Regions from separate parts of the Paenibacillus sp. FSL F4-0100 genome, predicted to be linked through region 2. Evidence: predicted binding sites of a transcription regulator. Region 2 holds the regulator's gene; each other region holds the start of a gene.
The links. Region 2 encodes NrdR, which represses ribonucleotide reductase genes. Its sites were predicted from a motif close to AACACNATATATNGTGTT; they were not measured.
Positions count from the first base shown of each region.

Region 1: MHH48_RS08705 (anaerobic ribonucleoside triphosphate reductase) is a predicted target of NrdR. The motif match lies at 2,970-2,987, and genes of this name have one in related genera.
Region 3: MHH48_RS25055 (adenosylcobalamin-dependent ribonucleoside-diphosphate reductase) is a predicted target of NrdR. The motif match lies at 3,317-3,334, and genes of this name have one in related genera.

Region 1 covers NZ_CP150303.1:1,985,588-1,992,892, reverse strand. Annotated here, with positions in the region: gene mnmA (tRNA 2-thiouridine(34) synthase MnmA) at 1-133, shown strand, start outside; gene nrdG (anaerobic ribonucleoside-triphosphate reductase activating protein) at 207-710, opposite strand; gene MHH48_RS08705 (anaerobic ribonucleoside triphosphate reductase) at 707-2,935, opposite strand; gene MHH48_RS08700 (PCYCGC domain-containing protein) at 3,167-3,706, opposite strand; gene MHH48_RS08695 (replication-associated recombination protein A) at 3,764-5,071, opposite strand; gene MHH48_RS08690 (hypothetical protein) at 5,313-5,618, shown strand; gene MHH48_RS08685 (hypothetical protein) at 5,620-5,748, shown strand; gene MHH48_RS08680 (UvrD-helicase domain-containing protein) at 5,857-7,305, opposite strand, start outside.
Region 2 covers NZ_CP150303.1:5,979,513-5,986,817, forward strand. Annotated here, with positions in the region: gene MHH48_RS27005 (phosphotransferase) at 1-648, opposite strand, end outside; gene MHH48_RS27010 (hypothetical protein) at 1,130-1,480, opposite strand; gene MHH48_RS27015 (ABC transporter permease subunit) at 1,443-2,453, opposite strand; gene MHH48_RS27020 (discoidin domain-containing protein) at 2,672-3,049, opposite strand; tRNA gene MHH48_RS27025 (tRNA-Ala) at 3,214-3,286, opposite strand; gene nrdR (transcriptional regulator NrdR) at 3,463-3,936, opposite strand; gene MHH48_RS27035 (alpha/beta-type small acid-soluble spore protein) at 4,085-4,312, shown strand; gene MHH48_RS27040 (lytic transglycosylase domain-containing protein) at 4,380-4,946, opposite strand; gene coaE (dephospho-CoA kinase) at 4,943-5,542, opposite strand; gene MHH48_RS27050 (MntP/YtaF family protein) at 5,552-6,292, opposite strand; gene mutM (DNA-formamidopyrimidine glycosylase) at 6,415-7,248, opposite strand.
Region 3 covers NZ_CP150303.1:5,530,005-5,537,309, reverse strand. Annotated here, with positions in the region: gene MHH48_RS25070 (hypothetical protein) at 1-163, opposite strand, end outside; gene MHH48_RS25065 (YqhG family protein) at 308-1,270, opposite strand; gene MHH48_RS25060 (SNF2-related protein) at 1,272-3,029, opposite strand; gene MHH48_RS25055 (adenosylcobalamin-dependent ribonucleoside-diphosphate reductase) at 3,445-6,099, shown strand; gene MHH48_RS25050 (MarR family winged helix-turn-helix transcriptional regulator) at 6,456-6,962, opposite strand; gene MHH48_RS25045 (alpha/beta fold hydrolase) at 7,126-7,305, shown strand, end outside.

The sequences.
Region 1 (7,305 bases), 3.7 Mb from region 2:
AGACGGAACCGTTCATGTCGCTTTTGCCAAGCCGCAAAAAGCAATCACGCCGGGCCAAGCCGTTGTCTTCTACCAAGGGGACGAATGCCTTGGCGGCGGAACAATCGAAACGGCGGATAAAGTTCCATATTAATCCGCTGCCGTAATGCGAAGAGCACACACTGAACACGGAAGTTTCCGTAAAGTGTGTGCTCTTTTTTTACGTGCTAGCGAAGAACATATTCTACCGTTACTCCCCGTTCTAGGCTGGCGGCTACGTCAACTAAGCGCTGATTCGAGCTGCCTCGAAAGGGAAGCGAGACATCCCTTAGCTCCAACTGAAATTTGCCATCCACGATAACATCACACTGTTTCGCCAATTCGCGCAGCTTTGGCTGCCTCATCAGCGCTTCAAAGGTGAAGCCCGTGTAGGCCCATACACTTTTCCCAGGACAGAGGGTCCTGAGCTTGCGTACAAACGCCGCGGACTCCTCCGGCGAGAAGAACGGATCCCCACCGCATAAGGTCACGCCATCCAGCAAAGGGTTGTCGATAATATCCTGCAGTATGGACGCAGACAATTCTTCTGTAAACGGCTCCCCCGCTTCAAAGTCCCAGGAATCCGTATTAAAACATCCGGCGCAAGCATGACGGCAGCCGCTCACGAATAGAACTGCCCGAACTCCTGGGCCTTCATTAATGCTCTCGGGGATATACCCGCACACATTCACAGATGTTTCACCCGATCCCTGACCTCAGCCTGCTTGGCCGAATTGAAGCGCTCCGTATAATTGCCCGTTAGGTATCCCGTCACCCTCCGCAGCCTCTGGAAGTTTCCATCCGCCTCCGAGGCTCCGCATCCAGGGCAAGAGCTTCCGATGATCCCTTCGTAATTGCATGCCGGGCAACGATCGACGGGATGGTTTACGGAGAAATATCCGATATTCTGCTGCAGGGCAAACTGTACGATGTCCCGAAAAGCAGCCGTATTCTGCCGGGCATTGCCGTCCAGCTCCACATACGAAATCGCTCCTGCATTACACAGCTCATGGAAAGGAGCCTCGGAACGGATTTTGCGGTACGCGGCCATCGGATAATACACCGGAATATGAAACGAATTCGTATAATACTCGCGATCTGTGACACCTTCGATCACACCAAAGGTTTGCCGGTCCAGCTTTGTGAATTTCCCCGATAACCCTTCTGCCGGCGTGGCAAACAACGTAATGTTCAGGTTATATCTTTCACTGGCTGCATCGCAAAACTGACGCATATGCCGGATGATCTCGATTCCCAGACTGCGGCTGGTCTCATCTTCTCCGTGGTGCAGCCCGGTTAACGCCTTCAGGCATTCAGCCAGCCCGATAAATCCAAGCGCAAGGGTTCCGTGCTTGATGAGCACGCGCACCTTGTCTTCCGGTGCCAGTGCCTCGCCGCCTTCCCACACGCCTTCCCGCATCATAAAATCAGACGCTTTGGCCGGTTGGTCGGCCTGCAGCTCGTAACGATGAATCAAACCCTCTACCGCAATCGTCAAATACTGATCCAACTGCTCGTAGAAGAGGTTCAGATCGGGCATATCCCGTTTGCCTTCGATAATGCCATGCTCAATGCCGAGACGAACCAGATTGATCGTATTAAAGGATAAATTGCCTTTGCCGCTTAGACGGTTTCGCCCGAACCGGTCTGAAATCGTCCGGGTCCTGCAGCCCATGGTGGCAATAATCGTGTCTGGCTCGTCCGGGTTATAGTAGACCAGATTAAACGATGCATCCACGTTGACAAAATTCGGGTAGAGCCTGCGGCTGGAGCACTCAACAGCTTTCAGGAACAGATCGTAGTTGGGCTCCCCTTCCGCCTGATTAACCCCCTGCTTGCACTGGAAAATATGCTGCGGAAATATCGGCGTCTCTCCCCCGCCGAGCCCTCTCATCGTGGCATCCAGTAGAGCGTGGGACACCAGCCTTCCTTCGGTTGACGTGCACATGCCATAGTTCAGCGATGTAAAAGGGATCTGTCCGCCGGCCCGGCTGCTCATCGTGTTTAGATTGTGAATCAGGGATTCCGCGGCCTGCTTTACTTCATTCACCGTTTCGTTATATGCATAGTGATATATTCGTGGATAAATTTCTTTCAACTGCTCATTGTCTATGTATAATTCGTTATCCAGAAGAACTCGTGCACCGGGTCTATTGTCCTCCACCTCTCCGAAGTAGGCCAGCCCTTTGCGAAAATGCCGACGAAACGATTTACCGACATACGGGGCCAGATCCCAATCGATTTTATTTCCGGACACGCCGCCGAATTGACTGTTCTGCTGGGATTGAAAGATGATGGCCACCAGCGCCATCGCGGTCATGATGCTCTGCGGCGGCCTAACCGATCCGTTACCGGTATTGAATCCCTTGGCCAATAGTCGGTCAAACGGAATGAAAATGCAGTTCGTTGTTCCGAGTGCATACTGGTCCAGGTCGTGCACATACACATAACCATCCCTCACCGCTCTCATGAGATCTCCTGGGAGGATGAATTTGCTTGCCATCCATTTGGCGTACTCGGAGCCGATCCGACTCATTTTTCCACTGAAAGATTCCCCGTTCAGATTCGCATTCTCCCGCAGCAGATCCAGATTCGTTACTCCAATAACATCCGTGCTGATCTTGTAAAGCTCTCCCCGCCGCATCCGCTCCAGGTCACGGGTTTCCCTGTAATGTTGATAAGCTGCCGCTGCCTCTGCATAACCTGTATTTTGCAAATGCTCGACAACGATATCCTGAATTTCCTCCACACTCACCTGCTCCATCTCCGCGGTGGCACGAACAACCGCATCGCCAATCTGCAGGGAAGCCTCCATGCGGGACACACCCTCAACGGCTATAAACGCTTTATCCACTGCATTCACAATCCGGTTTATCTCAAAATTCACCAGGCACCCGTCTCTCTTCATGACTTTCATGAAATCGATCAACTCCTTCTCCTTAGATCATCAACACACTATATATAGTCTCGTTTTATAAATTTACATCCATATATAGTTTGATGCTGTGAGATAGATCACGGCGGTCAGTCTGAGAAACGGATCAGGCGATTCCTGAAAACAGCCTTGGAGGCCTTAACCCCAACAAAAAAAGGCACTCGAGTGATCTATCGATCACATCGGGTACCTTCTTGCTTATCTACAGTAGAATTAACTTTCGGCGGGCGGCATTGGAGTTGGTGTCGGCTTCGCATAGCCTGTGCTGTATTTCTCGTCGATTGCGGCCCGAATATCCGTCAGGCTTTTGCCCTCGCTGCTCATTTTGGCAGATTCCACGGCAATGTCCAAACACACCCCGCAGCGGGTGCCATGATCGTCCCACACCACGGTGCCGTCCTCCTGAATCTCATCAATAAAACAGTTCAGGTTGCTCTCATGACCGGCACTCTCTCCACAGCCGCAATAACAAGGAATATATTTTAGGACATCACTCACCTGCGCAGACAAGGCATAGATCGTTTGCAGCTCGCTGGTCTGGCTCATCAAAAAGGTAGGCAGCTCGTCAATCGAAGCCGTCGCCTCCTGAATATCCCCGTTGGCCAGCTGCGTCTGATGTCCGTGCTCATGCGCTGCCTCCGCGGCCTGTCCACTTTCGACCTGCTCCTGGGCGTTTTTCCCCGAACAGCCGCTCAGCATAAGACCAGCGGACAGCAGCAGGATGACAAACCGCTGTTTCCCTGTTTTCATCATTCGTTTCCTCCATTTAGCTAAACTAGCGGCCATTGATCCTGTTAGTGCTGTAAGACCCTATTCTTCGCGTCGTAATCGCTGATTGTGTGCGATCTTAGCTTCATTTCCCTGCTCCGTCGCCTGATAGAACACCCGGCGGGAGAGCTCCTTCGGCAGATATTCCTGCTTCACGTAATGGCCTGGATAATCGTGTGGGTACTTGTAGCCGACATGTCCCAACTTCACCGCCCCCGAGTAATGCGCATCACGGAGATGAAGCGGAACCTCAGCCGATTTCACTTCATCCATGGCGGACATCGCCCGGGATATGGCGGTCACAACGCCATCCGATTTGGGGCTCTCCACCGCAAACAGAATCGCCTGGGCAATGTTCAACTTGGCTTCCGGCCAGCCGTTATTCCGGTAGGCATCCAGTGCGCTCACCGCCTGCACCATCGCTTGCGGATTAGCCAGCCCGATATCCTCGCTGCTGGCAGCGATCAAGCGGCGGATGAACACCATCGGGTCCATCCCTAGCTTTTCGACCGCATACAGGAACCAGAACAAGGCCGCATCACTGGAACCTCGAATGCTTTTATGGAAGGCAGACAGCACGTCATACTGCGTGGACTCGTCCGCCTTGACGAGCGGCTTGCGTATCGATTCTTCGGCCACTTCGAGCGTAATATGAACCCTGCCGCTTTCATCCGGGGGCGTGGTCATGGCCGCTAATTCGAGGGCGTTCAGAGCACGGCGGATGTCGCCGTTCGCCATCGTTGCAATATGCTCCAATGCTTCCTCGTCTGCCTGGAGATCCATGAATCCAAGTCCTTTATCTGGATCGGATAACGCGCGCTGCATGGCGATCATGGAATGGTTCTTAGTCAGCGGCTCAAGCTGGAACAAGGTTGAACGACTCATCAAGGCCCCATTTACGTAATGAAATGGATTCTCTGTTGTCGCGCCAATAAATATAATCGTACCGTTCTCCACGGCAGGCAGCAGCGCATCCTGTCTTGAACTGTTAAAGCGGTGAACCTCATCTAGGAACAGGATCGTTTTGGTGCCGTACAGACTGCGGTTGCTCTGGGCTTGCTCAATGACTTCCCTGACGTCCTTAACCGAGGCTTCCACCGCATTCAGCCGAACGAAGTACCCCTTCGTTTGCTGGGAGATAATATGCGCCAGCGTTGTTTTGCCGCAACCCGGCGGGCCGTACAATAAAATGGAAGAGACCTGGTCTGCTTCTATGGCACGTCTGAGCAGCTTGCCCGGTCCGATAATCTGTTCTTGTCCTATATATTCATCCAGCGACGAAGGGCGCATCCGATCGGCCAGCAGCCTGGAATCCCGGTCCCCTTCACGCCCGATACTGAATAAATCCATAACTACACTTCCTTGTCTGATATCAATGCAAAGATAAGCCGGTTTCAATCAAATCCGTCACACTCTATCATACCATATTCAATTTTGTCATGCCTGTAGCAAGCCTATGGACATCTACGCTAGTGGTTCGGATACCCATCGATATTCGATGCTCGTTTAACATGATAACCAACTTTTATCTTTCCGGAGCGTTACTTAATTATAGGAAATTATAGAGAAGCCTTATCTAAGGAGAGTGGCTATGACGACTCGCAAGAAGTCCAAACGCAATTTATCTAGAGGGGCTATGAATATGGGGATCAGTTTACTTGGACTCTATATCCATGTTAATCATAACAATCGATTAAAAGAAATATTTGGGCCAGAATACCTCGACGATGAGAGGCTAGCGATAAACCTGCTGCATGTTATCCTTATCTTACAGTTCCTGATCGGCCTGTATGCCTTCATCCGTTCCTCCATTATTCTCTATGAGTATAAACAGGGCATCCGCAGTGAGGAAGATGAAATCTCGTTAGCCCATGAGAACTCGAAGGGAGGTTTTTGAATTGAAACGAAAACCTATGCGAAAAATGACCCTCTACATCATCTTGGCAGCTGCACTCTTCTTTCTCGCCGTTTGGACTTTGATCCGGTATATCGATAACCTTGGTTCTTCCTACCAAATGCTTGGTTAAGCGCGGGCACAGCAAAAAGCCCCGCAGAGACAAGCACATGCAGACATGTACCACCCCACGGGAAATTTTATGTTCTTTCCTCTTCGCGCTTAGTAACACAATCCTATCTTACTCTGCGGGCCAGCCGATGGCTGTAATATCCGAAGCGTCCGCCGTCACATAAGAAGGACGCGCTTCACCATGCAGCAGCCACAGCTCATGCAGTGCCCGGGTGCAGCCGACGTACATCAGCTTGGCATCCCAAGCTTTTTCCGCGTAATGACTCCGATCCGCATCCGCCACCACAACCGCATCGAACTCAAGTCCTTTAGACAAATAAACAGGAAGCACGGAGTAACCCCCCTGATACGTCCCTTTGCTGCCATCGATCAGATTCAGCATCGGCCATGCAGCAATTAATTGTTCATGCAGCTCTTGCGCTTCCCGCAAGGTTCGGGTGAGAATGGCTACCGTCCGATATTCCTTAGCGATGAGTGCCTCCATCGCCCGTTCCAAATCTCTTGTTCTGGATTTCTCCGACTCATAAGGAATGAGGCGAACGGCATCGCCGCTTCGAAATACGGGTACGGCGAGCAGATCACTGCTGACACCCTTCTCCAAAATGCCGTTGGCAAATTCGATGATCTCCATCGTCGAGCGGTAACTGCGTGTCAACGCAAAATAAGCTGTTTCCTCTTCCTTAAACAAGGAGCTCATTTCCTCCCACGCATGAACGCCGCGATAGGCATGAATGCCCTGCGACAAATCACCTAATATGGTGAAGGAATGTCCTCTTACGAACAGGTCCAGCACAGCTACCTGAAATGGCGAGAAATCCTGAGCCTCATCAATGACGATGTGGTCAAAGCGCTGCTCACCGGTAATATCATTCAGCAAACAGTGGAAATACAGCAGGGCAGGCAAATCCTCTTCGCGGACCACGTTTTTCTTCAGATCTTTACGCGTTGCCGCGAGCACCTCGGACGGAATCAGAGCGGTTAGCTCTGCAAACATCGTTCCGGTCGCCTTTGCCGCACCAAACAATTGTTTATATAATGAGACCGGCTCAAATTTCGGCCATCGGTTCGCATAAGCCTTTTCTCGTTGAGCCGCTTTTTTCTTCCGTTCTTTCATCACGGCCGCTGATGGCGATTTCTTCAGTTCCATCTCGACCCAGCGGTGCAATCTGGCAAGCAGCCGTTCCTTCCGTTTGGCCAGTGGATACGGTTTATACTCCTGGTAGAACCATTCCGCGATCGTCTCCTGTTTCAGTACGGCCCCATCCCATGGAGAGAAGTCCCCGTCCGGTAGAGCCTCGGTTTCGATAGCCTCCACGCAGCGCCGGATGATCTCCATCAGTCTCAATGAGCCTTTATAGCGCCCGCTGACATTATCGTCAATATCCGGGGTTCCCTGCCCCGGGTCGGTCTCGAACCATAGATGAAGCGTCTGTGCATGATCATCCGAAGCGAGCTCGATATCGAGCAGCTCCGCTGCCCAATCGCCAAACGTGCGCTGCTGTATATCGCCAACTCCGAGCTCGGGCAGTACGTCGGATATGTAATCCAGAAACATCAG
Region 2 (7,305 bases):
ATCATATAACAAAGGACCAATCATTGGCGAAGGGTCGATAACACCAACTAATGAGTGTTCATGAAATACAAAATTATGGACACCAGTATCTCCATGGAGCAAAAATCTTGCTTCATTCTCTGCACTTTTGGATATTTTTTCAACAATGGATTCCAATCTATAATAATCCTCAATTGGTAAAAGGCTTCCCCAATTATTTCTCGTATCTTCTAAACTCCGAATGTTCCATTCACGCCAGGATTGAACCGGTGATCCCAGTCTTCCCCACTTGTCTGTATGTGGACGTTTTTCGTAATGATTGAATAGCTCTTTCGCCAAAATTGTCAACCAATTTATTTTTAAACCGCTGTGATTATGAGTTGTACCATTAATGTATGAATACACGATAAACTCTTTTGCAGGATCAGTATAGAGAATTTTAGGCAAGAGATTAATGTGACGATGAGTATTAAGAAATTGTTCCGCCAAGATAATTTGTTGCGAGCGATCTATTTTTAAAACGTATTTCGATTCGCTGTGCTCTGAAAGAATATAAACCCGCCCATCTGTAGAACCAGTCTTATTTTTAGTTGCAATAACAGTGTTATCAATTAAGCCTTTTTCATGAAGATCTTTGAGGATGCTGTTTATATCTAGTTGTTCTAACATTTAATTTCCCCTTAACAATCGATTAGATGAATATGTGACTAAATAGATTTCATCAAAATTCTAAACTCTTGATAAAATTCCTTTTTTATAACTTCATCTATAAAGATCGTATAGTTGACCAGGAGGAAGTTCAAGGTAAAGTTTTGTTTAAATCAACTATCCTGCCCGTTAGTTCAATCAATAACTGGAACAACTATCAACTCATCATTTTTCTTTCTTCCAATATAACGGTTACAACGATTGCAATCTCATAATCGATCACTCAAAACACAGCGCTAATTATCTCAACCATCGGAATCAGACAATTTTCACATCATTATATGCCTTCTACACAACAATTGAAGTTCGGTAAAACCTGTATGTATACACTGTCTCCTGATGAAGATTTCATTATTGATTTGTATCCTACCTATTCAAACGTTGCCATTGCATCAGGCTTCTCCGGCTTGTATATCTGATCCACTCAAATTTAGGGAGCCCCTTAACTTTGATCCAATTGGACAGCATGGATACTCCCCTTCCTAATTAATGAGAGTCCTGACTTATGAATTACCTCTGTTGAGTTTGTTCTTATATTCCATCGGATTAATTCCATGATACTTTTTGAAGATTCTTGAAAAGTGAATACTGTTTTCGTAACCAATCCGATTGGCGATTTCATAAATCCAACAGGCCATAGCTTCACCTCCGAGTGGGTGATCGCCGCATTTGAACTTAGTGACCCTGCGATGACATGAATTAAAGGTATGGCAACAGCTATGCAAAATAATGAAAGCAGGATGAAGTTAGCTGTATCAAAAATAACTTCTCCTGTCGTTCGTCTGATTCTCATGCTCGTTTGACCTCCTAGTAAATTCCTTCGCCGTCCATTTGCTTATACGGTTAGCAACAACAAGTAGAATGAATCCAATGACAGATTTAAACAGTCCGATAGCTGTAGTGATGCTGTATTGGCCCTGGAGAATACCGACACGATACATATAAGTATCGAGTACATCACCGGTCTCAAATGTAGCCGGGTTCAAAAATTGATAGATTTGTTCGAAACCGGAATCAAATATATGTCCGATCTTCAACAGTAGAAGAATCATAATAGCTGGAAGTAGCCCGGGTAAAGAAATATTGAGAAATTGCCTCCAGCGGTTAGCACCATCCATTTTTGCTGCTTCATACAAGGAAGGACTGATACCAGCAAGCGCTGCTATAAAAATAATGGCATTCCAACCCATTTCCTTCCAGATCCCAGAGCTTATGATGATGGTTCGGAAATACTCAGGCTTCTGAAGAAATGAAATGGTCTCTCCCGAGAAAGAATGAAGCAATTGATTGACTAATCCATTGCTTGGAGACAGAAGCATATACGTTAGCCCAAATACGATCGTCCAGGATAAAAAGTGCGGCAGGTAAAGTACCGTCTGGACAATCCGCTTGTATGCCATATGCCGTACTTCGTTAAGCAGACAAGCCAAGAGGATCGGTAATGGAAATGCAAATACGATCTGATATAAACTGATAATCAGCGTATTGCTCATTAAACGCCCAAAATTATTGTAAGCAAACAATTGCTGAAACCATTGAAAGCCCACCCAATCGCTTCCAGCGTAACCTTTAAAGATATTGTAGTCCTGGAAGGCGATGAAACTGCCCATCAACGGTAGATACTTAAATAACAAGAAGTACAGAATGCCTGGAACGAGCATGATGTAAAATGCCCGATAACGGATTAGGTACCTCCAGAACCCTTTTGTTTCAGACATGAATTTTGGAAGTCCCTTGAAGGTTTCCGTTGATGAAGTAGGCGTCATATCTTGTCTCCTTTAATGCCCTTGATTTAGAACCTATCCTCATTATAGAAGCGCCGGATTGGCTCAACAATGTGACCGAAATCTGATTTACTGCAGTAATCGTCCAAAGCAGGTTTATCCGAAGCACAAGAAGGCTGCTGATAACATAAGCAAAGGACACACCTCTAACGAGAATGTGTCCTTTGCTTATTGGTCAACTGCTCATCCATACCTTCACTTCACTGTTCAGGACCATACACCTCAAATTCCCAAATCGAATATCCGTATATCGTAGCCCGAACCGTTCCGTACATCCGAACATACCGTGCTTCTACTGCGTCAAAAGTAATCGTCTCAAGACCACCTTTGCCTGACGTGGTGCTGTATACATCTCTCCAATTTGTCTCATGGCTTGGATCGTCGGCCACCTGTATCCGATAGCTCTTCCCGTAAGAAGCCTCCCAATAGAGCCTAACTTCATCTATCGTTTTGGACTCTCCGAGATCCACGTAGATCCAACCGGGATCCACTCCCCGCTTCGAACCAAAGCGCGTTGTTAACTTCCCGTCGTTCACGTACGGCGCGGTATCCTCCAGTCCGTCGTTGGATGAAGCCACGGCTAGACGGTGCAGCGCCAGATTGGGCGCTGCATGTTCTCATGACCTAATGAATGGCCATGCATGTTTCTCCATATTAATTCCGTCCCCAAATCCATTTAGATAAATTCGTCCTATAAAAGCAAAAAACCCTTGATGATATATCATCAAGGGTTTTCTTATTATGGAGCCTAGGGGGATCGAACCCCTGACCTCATCGCTGCCAGCGATGCGCTCTCCCAGCTGAGCTAAGGCCCCGTAAGCGACTTCTATATCATATAAAAAATCAGCAGGCATGTCAACATGTTTTTCACATTTTTTGATGACGTGCTGTATCCCTTTTACTTCTCTATATAATGTCACTTAGCGATGATGATAATGGGCCCTATGAGAGCACCAGAAGAGCACCTGGATCGTATGGAACCATGGCGCTCTTACAACTCCGAAACGTCCGTACCCTTGGACAGCAGGCTTTTCAGTTCCTTCATAAACATATTGATATCCTTGAATTGGCGATACACGGATGCAAAGCGGACGTAAGCTACCTCATCGACCGGATATAACCGCTCCATCAGAAGCTCCCCGATCTGGCGGCTCTCCACCTCTGCTGCTGCGGTATTGCGCAGTGCCTTCTCTACATCCGATACGATCATATCCAGCTGGTCCACGGATACCGGACGCTTCTCGCATGCCCGGATCAAACCGCGGAGCACCTTCTCCCGGCTGAATTCTTCGCGGCTTCCGTCCTTTTTCACGACGATCAGCGGCGTTTCCTCCACCATCTCAAAGGTTGTGAATCTCTTGCTGCACTGCTCGCATTCCCTGCGGCGGCGGATGGATTTATTCTCGTTGGCCGGCCTGGAATCAAGCACTTTCGTTCCGGCATAACTGCAATATGGACATTTCATAAAGTCATCTTCACTTCCTTCGTTTCAGCGTATTTCGCCTTGAATGGCGCTACAGAAAAATTTACCAGCAAAACTTTGTTTTTTTATGTTATGAAAATGCGAAACCCGAGACATAATACTTTTACCAACCCAAGGAGGTGAACTTAACATGGCACAAAGCAACAACAACTCCAACAACCTGGTTGTTCCTCGCGCAAACGCTGCTCTTGAGCAATTGAAGTACGAGGTAGCTCAAGAACTTGGTATCTCCATTCCACAAGACGGATACCAAGGTAACATGACTTCCTACGAGAACGGTTCGATCGGGGGATACATCACAAAGCGTCTTGTAACCCTGGCCGAGCAACAATTGGCTGGTCAATTCTCCGGTCAATAATCGATTCTTCCTTAAAAAAGGAGTGTTGGACGGCTCGATGTAAGAGCCTGTCCAGCGCTCTTTTTTGTTAAAAGCCGTCCTTATATACATCTGTATACTGATTATAATAATAAATCACGCGCTGTACATAGTGACGGGTTTCCCCGATAGGAATACTCTTCACATTCTCGTAGGTTCCATCCCACATGCCCTTGTTGATCCAATTCTTCACGTTCCCGGGGCCTGCATTGTAAGCGGCGATGGCGGCAATCGGATTGCCGTCCATTTCCTTGTGCAGATTCTGAATATACCAGGTGCCCAACTGGATATTCGCATCCACTTCATTCTTCACGTTCAGCAGGTTCACCGATGGCAGCTTGGCCATTTCCATCGCCCAATTCGCCGTATCCGGCATCAGCTGCATAATGCCCAGCGCACCTTTCTTGGATTCCTTGCCTGGCTTGAAGTTCGTCTCCACTCGAATGATGGAAGCCACCAGGAAGGGATCGACCTCATAGTAAGCGGCATGCTTCCGGATTTCATCCTTATAATGAATCGGATACAGCAAGGTCATCCAGTTCGAGCTCAGAAACAGCAGCGCTACAAAAGAGACAAACAGCAGAAGCAGCACTCTTTTTTTACGGAGCCACCTCATAACCGAACCAGCCTGCCCCACAGGTTGTCCACCTGCTGCTCTGTTTCGGCCAATGTTCCGCTGTTATCAATAAGGATATCCGCGAGACGCTTCTTCTCCTCGATATCCATCTGGCTGTTTAAACGCGCTTCTGCCGCTTCCCTGTTAAGATCATCGCGCACCATCAGACGCCCTAGCTGCAGCTCTCGCGGTACATAAACGACAGCGATCTGGTCAAGATAAGAATAATGCTCCTTAGCCTCAAGCAGAAGCGGTATATCCGCTACCACGAGCCGATCCGGATACTGCCGCTCATACGCTTCCGTCCGTTCCCGGATTTCCTGCCGGATCGCCGGATGCGTGATCTCATTCAACACCGTTCTCTGCTCGGGATGATGGAAGATCATCTCCCCGAGTTTTTTTCGATTCAACGTACCGTCCTCAAACAGGATCGCTTGTCCAAAATGTTCGGTCACTTTACCCAGCACCGGATGACCCGGGAGCATCACTTCCCGGGCGATGAGATCCGCATCGACGAGAAGTGCTCCCTTCATGGTCAACATGGAGGACACGGTGCTCTTGCCTGTTGCAATTCCTCCGGTTAAACCGATATTCATGACTTCACCTCATAACAGCTTCATTATACCCATGACGATTAACAAAAAAGCAGGCAAATAAGAGATAAAACGCATGCCGCCTTTGGACGCAAAACGTAAACCAACCCTCATGCCCAGCACCAGGAATATCCCGCTAAACAAGGAAACAACCGTTGCGGTACCTAGCGGTGAGAAGCCCAGCATGGCTGCGCCAAGCCCTGCCCCGAACGCATCGAGCGATAGCGCGATCCCGAGCCACATCGCCTCCCACGGAGAGATGCTGCCGGAGTCGTCCAGATCCGCCTTCGAGGGACTGCGGAGAATTTGAATGACAACGCCGATCTTCGGAATCTCAAGAGAGAATACTGCCCGCTGAAGATGCTCTTGACCTGCCGTGTTAACCTCACGTCGTAATTTTACTTGATGGTCAGCCCCCTGCGTTTCTATAAGAGACTTTGTAATAACCTCATTAGAAACCGGCTGCACATCAGACTCGTTTTTTCTGCGAACTTGCTGGCATAGAGACCATAAGCCCAGCAGAATCAAAATGGCGGCTCCGATCACGGACGCCACAGATGGGGATAAGAACCGCTGTAACAGCGCGCCTGCCTGCATGGAGGCGCCAAGCACCAAGCCGGAACATAGCGAGATGATCAATACAGACAGCAGCGGTATCCTGGTTTTGCGCAGACCGTATGTAACCCCCGCCCCAAATCCGTCCAGGCTTAATGCCATAGCCAGCAGCACAGACGAGAAAATATGACTGAGCACCCTTTTCCCTCCTCGTAAGCTCCACATCAAGCGGCTCATTCATGAAGAAGAGCAACTCCATGCGCTCCACATATGTTCCACATTATATGTGTGAGGAAAGGAATGGGTGCACGCCTATTGGATTACTTCCTTAACGGCTGACACTTCGGGCAGAAGTGGGTCCCCCGTCCGCCAACCACGATCTTATGAATCGGTCCTCCGCATGTATTACACGGCTCGTCCTTCCGTCCGTAAATCTGATGACTGTGCTGGAACATCCCCATTTCACCCTGTCCATTGACATAGGATTTAATGGAAGAACCACCCGCGTCAACGGCTTCGGACAGTGTATCCACAATCGCATGAAACAATCGCTTGAGCTCGGCATCCTTCAGGCTGTTAGCATTGCGTTCCGGATGAATCCCGGCTCGAAACAATGCCTCATCGACATATATATTGCCGATACCGACCACATATGCCTGATTCAGCAGCACCGCCTTGATCTTCGTTTTCTTGCTGCCGATGACTTCCTTAAAGGTTCCGAACGTAAACGTCTCATCCAGCGGCTCATAACCCAGCTTGGCAAGAGGAGCGTGCTGGAACTCTTCCCCCGTTGCAAAAAGATGCATCGTTCCGAATTGGCGTACGTCCTTATAGCGCAGCTCCGTGCCATCCGAGAAATGAAAGATGACATGGGTATGCTTCTCCACCGGCTCCTCGGCAGGGTACACCCCGTAACGCCCTTCCATCCGAAGATGCGAGACGAGCACTAGCCCATCCAGCAATATCCGTAAAAATTTCCCGCGGCGCTCTACACCTTCCACGGTATGATCCTTCAGCATAAACGCAAATGCCTCAATATCGTCGGGACGCTGAATGATCCGCGGCAGATGTACGGATACGTGATCTATATGCTTACCTTTAATCAATTGGTTCAGTGTTCGTTTCACTGTTTCTACTTCCGGCAATTCCGGCATAATGACTTCACCTCATTTCCCATTATACCGGAAGTTGGGACAGAGCGGGACCATGGT
Region 3 (7,305 bases), 450 kb from region 2:
TTGCCTGCGGCTGGAACGAGCTGAACCACAGGATAGTTGTTACGATCATAGAGACAGACAGCATTCGATATCGGCTGGTCTGTTTGTTATCGGTTGATTTTGGCTGGGAATTCTTGCAATCCTTGTCATCATGGTTATGAAGTTTCATGTTCCACTGTTTCAAATCATTAACCGCCTTTCCTTGGCCCTACGCGCCGTGGATGTATTGAAATCATCATATCGGACAAGCTCTGCAAAGGCTGTTGCAAGCTGTCGCGGTAGGAGAAGGGAGAATGGTTCTTTTTTTGCCTGCTTTTGTAGAGGGGCGTCATGATGACGCACCCACAGGCGAACACAGATGAAATAGACCGCAGGTTATGACGGACAAGCTCACTTTCGGCTCGTACTGCCACTGCATTTCCGACCGACGGTTCTTATATTGCTCCTCAATGAGCGCTTTTTTCTCTTCATCCTGCTCCTTGAGCAGGTCCTCGTAATAGCTGTCGATCACCAGCAGTTCTTCTTCAAGACGTTCTCTTGCTTTGGTGGCCCAGTCATAGTCCAGCTTGCTTATCTTGTCGATAAGATGGTTCTCCAGCACATCTACGGCCTGTTCGAGCGTAAGAGCCGCGGGTCGGACGTGAACGCTCTCGGGCAAGCGGGGCGTCAGTTCGCGTCCAATCAGGATCGCCGGGAAGTCATGGGCAATCGCACGACTAGATAATGAGATTCCGAGAAAAAACAATTCCTCCCGCTTCAGATCACAGCTGAACTCCACCTTGAAGCAGACGCCCAGCCACTGCTCATACGGAGTGGAACGGGCTCTCGGACGCGGCTCGGTATCGCGCTGCTGGAACAGGTAGACGCATTTGCCTTCCTCCCGGGAAGCATTCCAGATTTGGGCGAGCCGGCTGCTGCCGTAGCCAATGTTCTCCCGCTGAATGCGGCCGGGACCGAGGATAGGCAGAACTGGGGCATTCCCGTAAAAGCGGGCCAGGAGGGGATCCTGCGCGGGTGCCGCGAGCTGCGCTTTGGCCTCGGCTGCTTGGGTCTTTGCAAGCCGTTCGTCGTATTTCTCCGGATCAAACACGAAATTGAAGGACAACGTTTCGGCGGGAGCGCCGGTACGTTCCACGAAGCCCCAGTAATACGGGCGGTTGGTGAGCATTTTGTCGGCTTGCGGTGACAGTTTCACGGTGACATGCTCAGGCGATTTTTCAATGACGGTGCATTCGGTGGCTTCCAAATAGGCCATGAAGTGCTGCTGCACCTCCTGCGGCGTCATGGTCATATTAGGCTTCTTCCTCTCTTAGATTTTCTTCGACGGTGCTTCCCTGCTCGATATCCTGTTTAATATGGTGAATCGAGTCGCCCAATGTGCTGATGCGCTGGCGGAGCTCATCGTCGTTGCCGGACTCCAGCATGATTTTGTACAGACTCTTCTCGATGGATTCCTTCTTTTCGAACCGCTCCAGAATGACATCCAGTCCGCCGATGACCATCTCGAACATGTTGATCTTCTCGTGCAGCAGGTTCAGGATGTGCTCTTCAATGGTTCCCGACGTGGACAGGTTGTAGATCTTCACGTCATTGGTCTGGCCGAGACGATGCACGCGTCCAATCCGCTGCTCAACCCGCATGGGATTCCAGGGCAGATCAAAGTTGATCATATGGTGGCAGAATTGCAGATTGATGCCTTCGCCGCCAGCTTCCGTCGCGATCATGACCTGCGCCTTGCCACGGAAGAGATCCATCATCCAGTCCTTCTTGCCGCGGTTCATTCCGCCTCGGTACGGTACGGAGATCAGTCCGTGATCGCGAAAATAATTGAGCAAGTATTCCTGCGTGGCGCGGTACTCCGTAAATACGATGACCTTCTCGTTCATTTGCTGGATGAGCTCGATGGTTTTTTCCGCCTTGGTGTTGGCTTTGATGGCCTTGATGAGATAGACGAGCTCCCAGATTTTATCGCGCAGCGGAGAGTCCTCGGGCAGCTTCTTGGACAGATTAACAAGAGTCACGAAGACGGCATCGCGGCTGCTGCACACTTCACGCTGGAGCGTAACGAGTGACAGCATACTGCTTAAATTTCCCCCTGCTGCCTGATACTGATCTTTGACGAAGGACGTAACGCCGTCGTATAATGACTGTTCTTCGGGCGAAAGGCTAAGCCCTACATTGCGGACGGATCGCTTGGTGAATTTCACTTCGCCCTCGCCGCGGCGGTTACGGATCATGACCTTGGACAGCTCATCCTTGAGCTGATCCTGGTTCTTGGGTCTTCGTTTATCGACAACAAAATTAGCGGCAAACTGCCCTTGGCCTCCGAGCTGGCCCGGCTTCAGCAGAGTGATCAGATTGAAGAGCTCGCTGAGATCGTTCTGCACCGGCGTGGCCGTCAGCAAGAGGCAGTATTTTTTGCGCAGCTTTTGAATGAATTGATAATTGGATGTTTTCTTGTTCTTGAGTTTGTGCGCCTCATCGATGATGAGCATATCGTATTCCTCGTTCAGCAGAATCTCCTGATGCGGATCGCGTTTGGCCGTGTCCATGGATGCGACAACGATGTCATTGCCCCAGGAGTACGCTTTTTTTTGCGCAATCGCAGAAATGCCGAACTTGGAGTTTAGCTCGCGAACCCATTGCAGCACAAGGGAAGCCGGAACTAGAATCAACACTTTGGATACCAAGCCGCGCACGATGTATTCTTTTAAAATAAGGCCGGCTTCAATCGTCTTTCCAAGTCCCACCTCATCGGCCAGAATCGCTCTGCCCGACATCTCGAACAATACGCGTCTTGCGGTATCGGTCTGATGGGGGAGCGGGGATAAGCCGCCAAGGTGCTTGAGGCATTGTAATTCTTCAAAGCTTGTAACCAAGCGGGATTTCTCGCCCTCCACGGCAAGCTGGGCCAGACGATAGTCCCCCCAAGGGCCGCCTTTGCCCAGTCGTCCGGCGAGATCGTCAAACCAGGAACGGTCGATCTGCAAAGGAACGGGAAGGCGCGGGTCGATAATCATGCCTGAGTCGGCAGATAGCTGTTGGTTCATGTCGATCTCCTCCTGTTGTGAAAGATTCCGGGCCAGCGGTGTATATGTAGTATGGACGAAAAAAGAAGTCTTCATAACCTTGCACGAATTCGGGAGGCGCGGAATACCCTATAGGGCGCACGGCTGCTGGAATTGGATATTTTCATCCTTTTTTTTCATAGGAAAGGGCGAAAAAGAGAGCGAGAGGAAGAAAGCGGAAGCTTGCGAGCGGGAGCTTGGAACTGTTGGCTTAATTTTCACATTATCGGCATAGTTAACCTATATATAGTGTAGTATAATGAATTGGTAGCACTATATATGGTGTATATAGTGGTTTAGGATGTTTGACCGGCTACATAACAGGTTATGTTGTTGGTGAGCACATATACTTGGGAATCTTTTTAAATTTTATATCTTATATAGGAGGTAGTTGCTCTTGAGTACGATGCAGAATCAGCGGCTGGAAGGTTTAAGCGAGAAGATCTTTTTGGACCGGTATGCCTGGAAGGATGCGGACACCAATAACGCGAAGGTAGGCGATGTGGTGCTCGTTTTGACGAAGGATGATCCTAAATTTCCGACCAAGGAAGTTGGCGAAATCGTGAAGCGCGAAGGCCGCAAGGTCACGGTGAAGACACGGAAGGGCGAGCTTGTGGAATCGGATGTGGAGAAACTAACGTTAACCATCGAGAAAACGCCGGAAGAAATGTGGGATCGACTCGCGGCTGCCATGTCATCGGTTGAGGCAACGCCGGAACTGCAGGAAGAGTGGCGCGGAAAGTTCAGCGAGATTCTGGATGATTGGAAGCTGGTACCGGGCGGACGGATTGCAGCTGGAGCTGGTGCGAGCGATGAATTGACGCTGTTCAACTGTTACGTGATTCCTTCGCCGAAGGACAGCCGGGGCGGCATCATGGAAACCCTGAGCGAGATGACCGAGATTATGGCTCGCGGCGGCGGTGTCGGCATTAACTTGTCTTCCCTGCGTCCTCGGCGTGCGATCGTGAGAGGCGTGAACGGTTCCTCCAGCGGTGCGGTATCGTGGGGCGGATTGTTCAGTTATACGACGGGCCTGATCGAGCAGGGCGGAAGCCGCCGGGGCGCGCTTATGTTGATGATTAACGATTGGCACCCGGACGTGGAGGATTTCATTACGGTGAAGCAGACGATGGGACAAGTCACGAACGCGAACCTGTCGGTATGCGTCAGCAATGATTTCATGAAGGCTGTGAAGGAAGATTTGGACTGGGAGCTGGTGTTCCCGGATACTACTGATCCTGATTATGATGAGCTGTGGGACGGGGATCTGGATAAATGGAAGAAAGCCGGACACCGTATCATTCCATATAAAACCGTAAAAGCACGCGAGGTCTGGCATACCATTATCGAATCCGCATGGAAATCGGCAGAGCCGGGTGTCGTATTCATGGAATACTATAACCAGATGTCCAACAGCTGGTATTTCAATCCAATTATCTGTACGAACCCTTGCGGTGAGCAGGGACTTCCGGGCTGGGGCGTATGTAATCTGTCCGCGATGAACCTGTCGAAGTTCTATGATGAAGCGAATCATGACGTTGCCTGGGATGAGCTGGCGACAACGACGCGTTACTCTGTGCGTTTCCTGGATAATGTCATTGACCGGACGCCGTACCATTTTGAAGAAAACGAATTGAACCAGAAAAAAGAGCGCCGCGTGGGTCTCGGAACGATGGGTCTGGCCGAGCTGATGATCAAGCTGAACATCCGTTACGGCAGTCCGGAATCGCTGGAGTTCCTGGATAAGCTGTATGGCTTCATCGCGCGCGAAGCATATCTCGCTTCTGCGGATATTGCCGAGGAGAAGGGTTCGTTCCAAGCATTCGATGCCGAACTGTACCTGCAAAGCGGTTTCATGAAAAATATGACCGAAGTGTATCCTGAAGTTGCCGAAGCGGTACGCAAAAAAGGTGCACGCAACGTAACCGTCATTACCCAAGCGCCAACGGGCAGCACGGGTACCATGGTCGGAACGTCGACGGGGATCGAGCCGTACTTTGCCTTCAAATACTTCCGTCAAAGCCGACTCGGCTTCGACGAGCAGTTCGTGCCGATTGCCCAGGATTGGCTGGACAGCCATCCGGGCGAGGAGCTTCCGGATTATTACGTCACGGCGATGAGCCTCTCTGCCGAGGATCACATCCGCGTGCAGGCGGCGATTCAGCGCTGGGTAGACAGCTCCATCTCGAAGACGGCAAACTGCCCGTCGGACTTCACGGTTGAAGATACAAAGCGTTTGTATGAGCTGGCATTCGACCTTGGATGCAAAGGTGTAACGATCTACCGCGACGGCAGCCGTGACGTGCAGGTGCTGCAGACGGAGAAAAAAGAAGATAAGGCCGCCGAAGCGACAACAGCTTCTACTGCGGACACGGCGCTGGAGCAAAGCGCGACAGGCCAAGCCGCAGAGGATGCGGCGAGCGTTGAGCCGGCGGCTGCAAGCGTGGCAGTGACAGCCTCACCGAGCAAGAGCGGGCTGGATAAACAATACAAGAAGCGTCCGCAAGTGCTGCGCGGCGCAACCTATAAAATGAACACGCCGTTTGGCATGGCGTACATTACGATCAACGATCTGGACGGCATTCCAAGCGAAATCTTCCTGAACGTCGGCAAGGCCGGATCGGATGTGTTCGCGATGGCGGAAGCCTTGGGCCGCGTCTGCTCCTTGTTCCTCCGTTACGGGGACCATGGCAATAAGGTGGAGCTGTTGATCAAGCACCTTAAGGGCATCGGCGGCACCGGCGCGATCGGCTTCGGCGCAAACCGTGTAGAATCTATCGCCGACGCGGTGGCGAAGGCGCTCGAAACGCACGTGGCAAACAACGCTGGGGCGGATCATGACCATGATCCGGCACCGGTCGCAGCCACGATGGCGCCTGCTGATGCAGATGCCGGGAGTGAGACCATAGCCGCGGGATATGGTGGACATGGTTCGCACGCAGGCGGCAGTTCCATGTCGCTGGATCTATGCCCATCTTGTGGCGGGGCGTCTCTGATTAACATCGAAGGATGCAAGACTTGCGGGAATTGCGGGTATAGTAAGTGTTCGTGAGGAAGTTGAACTCTTTGTTTAGAAAACATTAGATAATGAATGATCATTTTAAAGGCATTGGAGATTTCCGCGAAGGCGGGGATCTCCTTTTTTTCGTACGGCCAGCATGTACGGTGGTGTGAGTGGAAGGGGGAGCTGCCCTACCTACTCGGTTGTTATAGGAAGGGAGAGGAGCAGTTGGAGCTCCCCTATGTTGCTCTGTATGATGGTGGAACAGACCGGTCATTTGCCTAGACTTGGAACACATGATATCTCAATTAGTGAATGCTATATCATTCATTAAAAAAGTCAGCCAATAAAGGCTGACTTTTATGTCTTTCTATTAATTAATATGCTGTATCCCAAGTTTTCGCTTATTACTCTATTCGAATGAGTTTAACCTCTTTCTTTTGCTTTGTTTTTTCTGATGTAGCCGTAGCTGCGATATCTAAGATAGCTTCCATTTTCTGAATATACTGCTCCGGGATTTCATCTAGCAGGGAAAAGATTTTCTTGAAGGATTTTTCATAAGCGTATTGTACGTATTGATCATATACTTCTTTGCCTGTTTGGGTAGCCTTTATAATAATGTTTTTCTTATTGTCAGAGGTATGGTATTTTTCGAGAAACCCTTTCTCCACCATTTTTGTAACATTTTTTGAGAATGCGCTTTTAGATATTCCCAACCGATTAGAAATTTCAAGCATATTTTGGTTTTTATCTTCATTCTCCAATATATATTCTAGTACTTGAATTTGAGCAGCAGAAAATAAAAAAGGAGTATTATACGGATACTCTTTTTTGTAAGAGTCCGCATAAGCATTACCAAATTTTACAAGCCTCTCGACAAATATTCTATTTCTCCCCATCCATTCTAGTGACATAGACATCACTCTTTTCCTGTTCATTTAGCTCTTAAAATTATATCAAAAAAAATAAATTCAACAAAGGGATATATTCTATATTGCTTTCACTTATTATGTGTAGTATAAAAACAATATAGTTTACTTAGGAAACTATATTGTTTTTATTTTGAGGAGGAGTTTTATGGAGAAGAAGAGCACACGAAGGTTATTTGTTGTGTCTGTCGTTATGATTATTGTAAGCGTTTGTTTATCTGGTTTTTTGCAAACTTCCTTTGGAAAGACAGAAATTATTAATTTTAAGGTTCCAACTGAACATGGACAGTGGTTGTCTGGACAAATATATAAACCTAAACAATCGAGC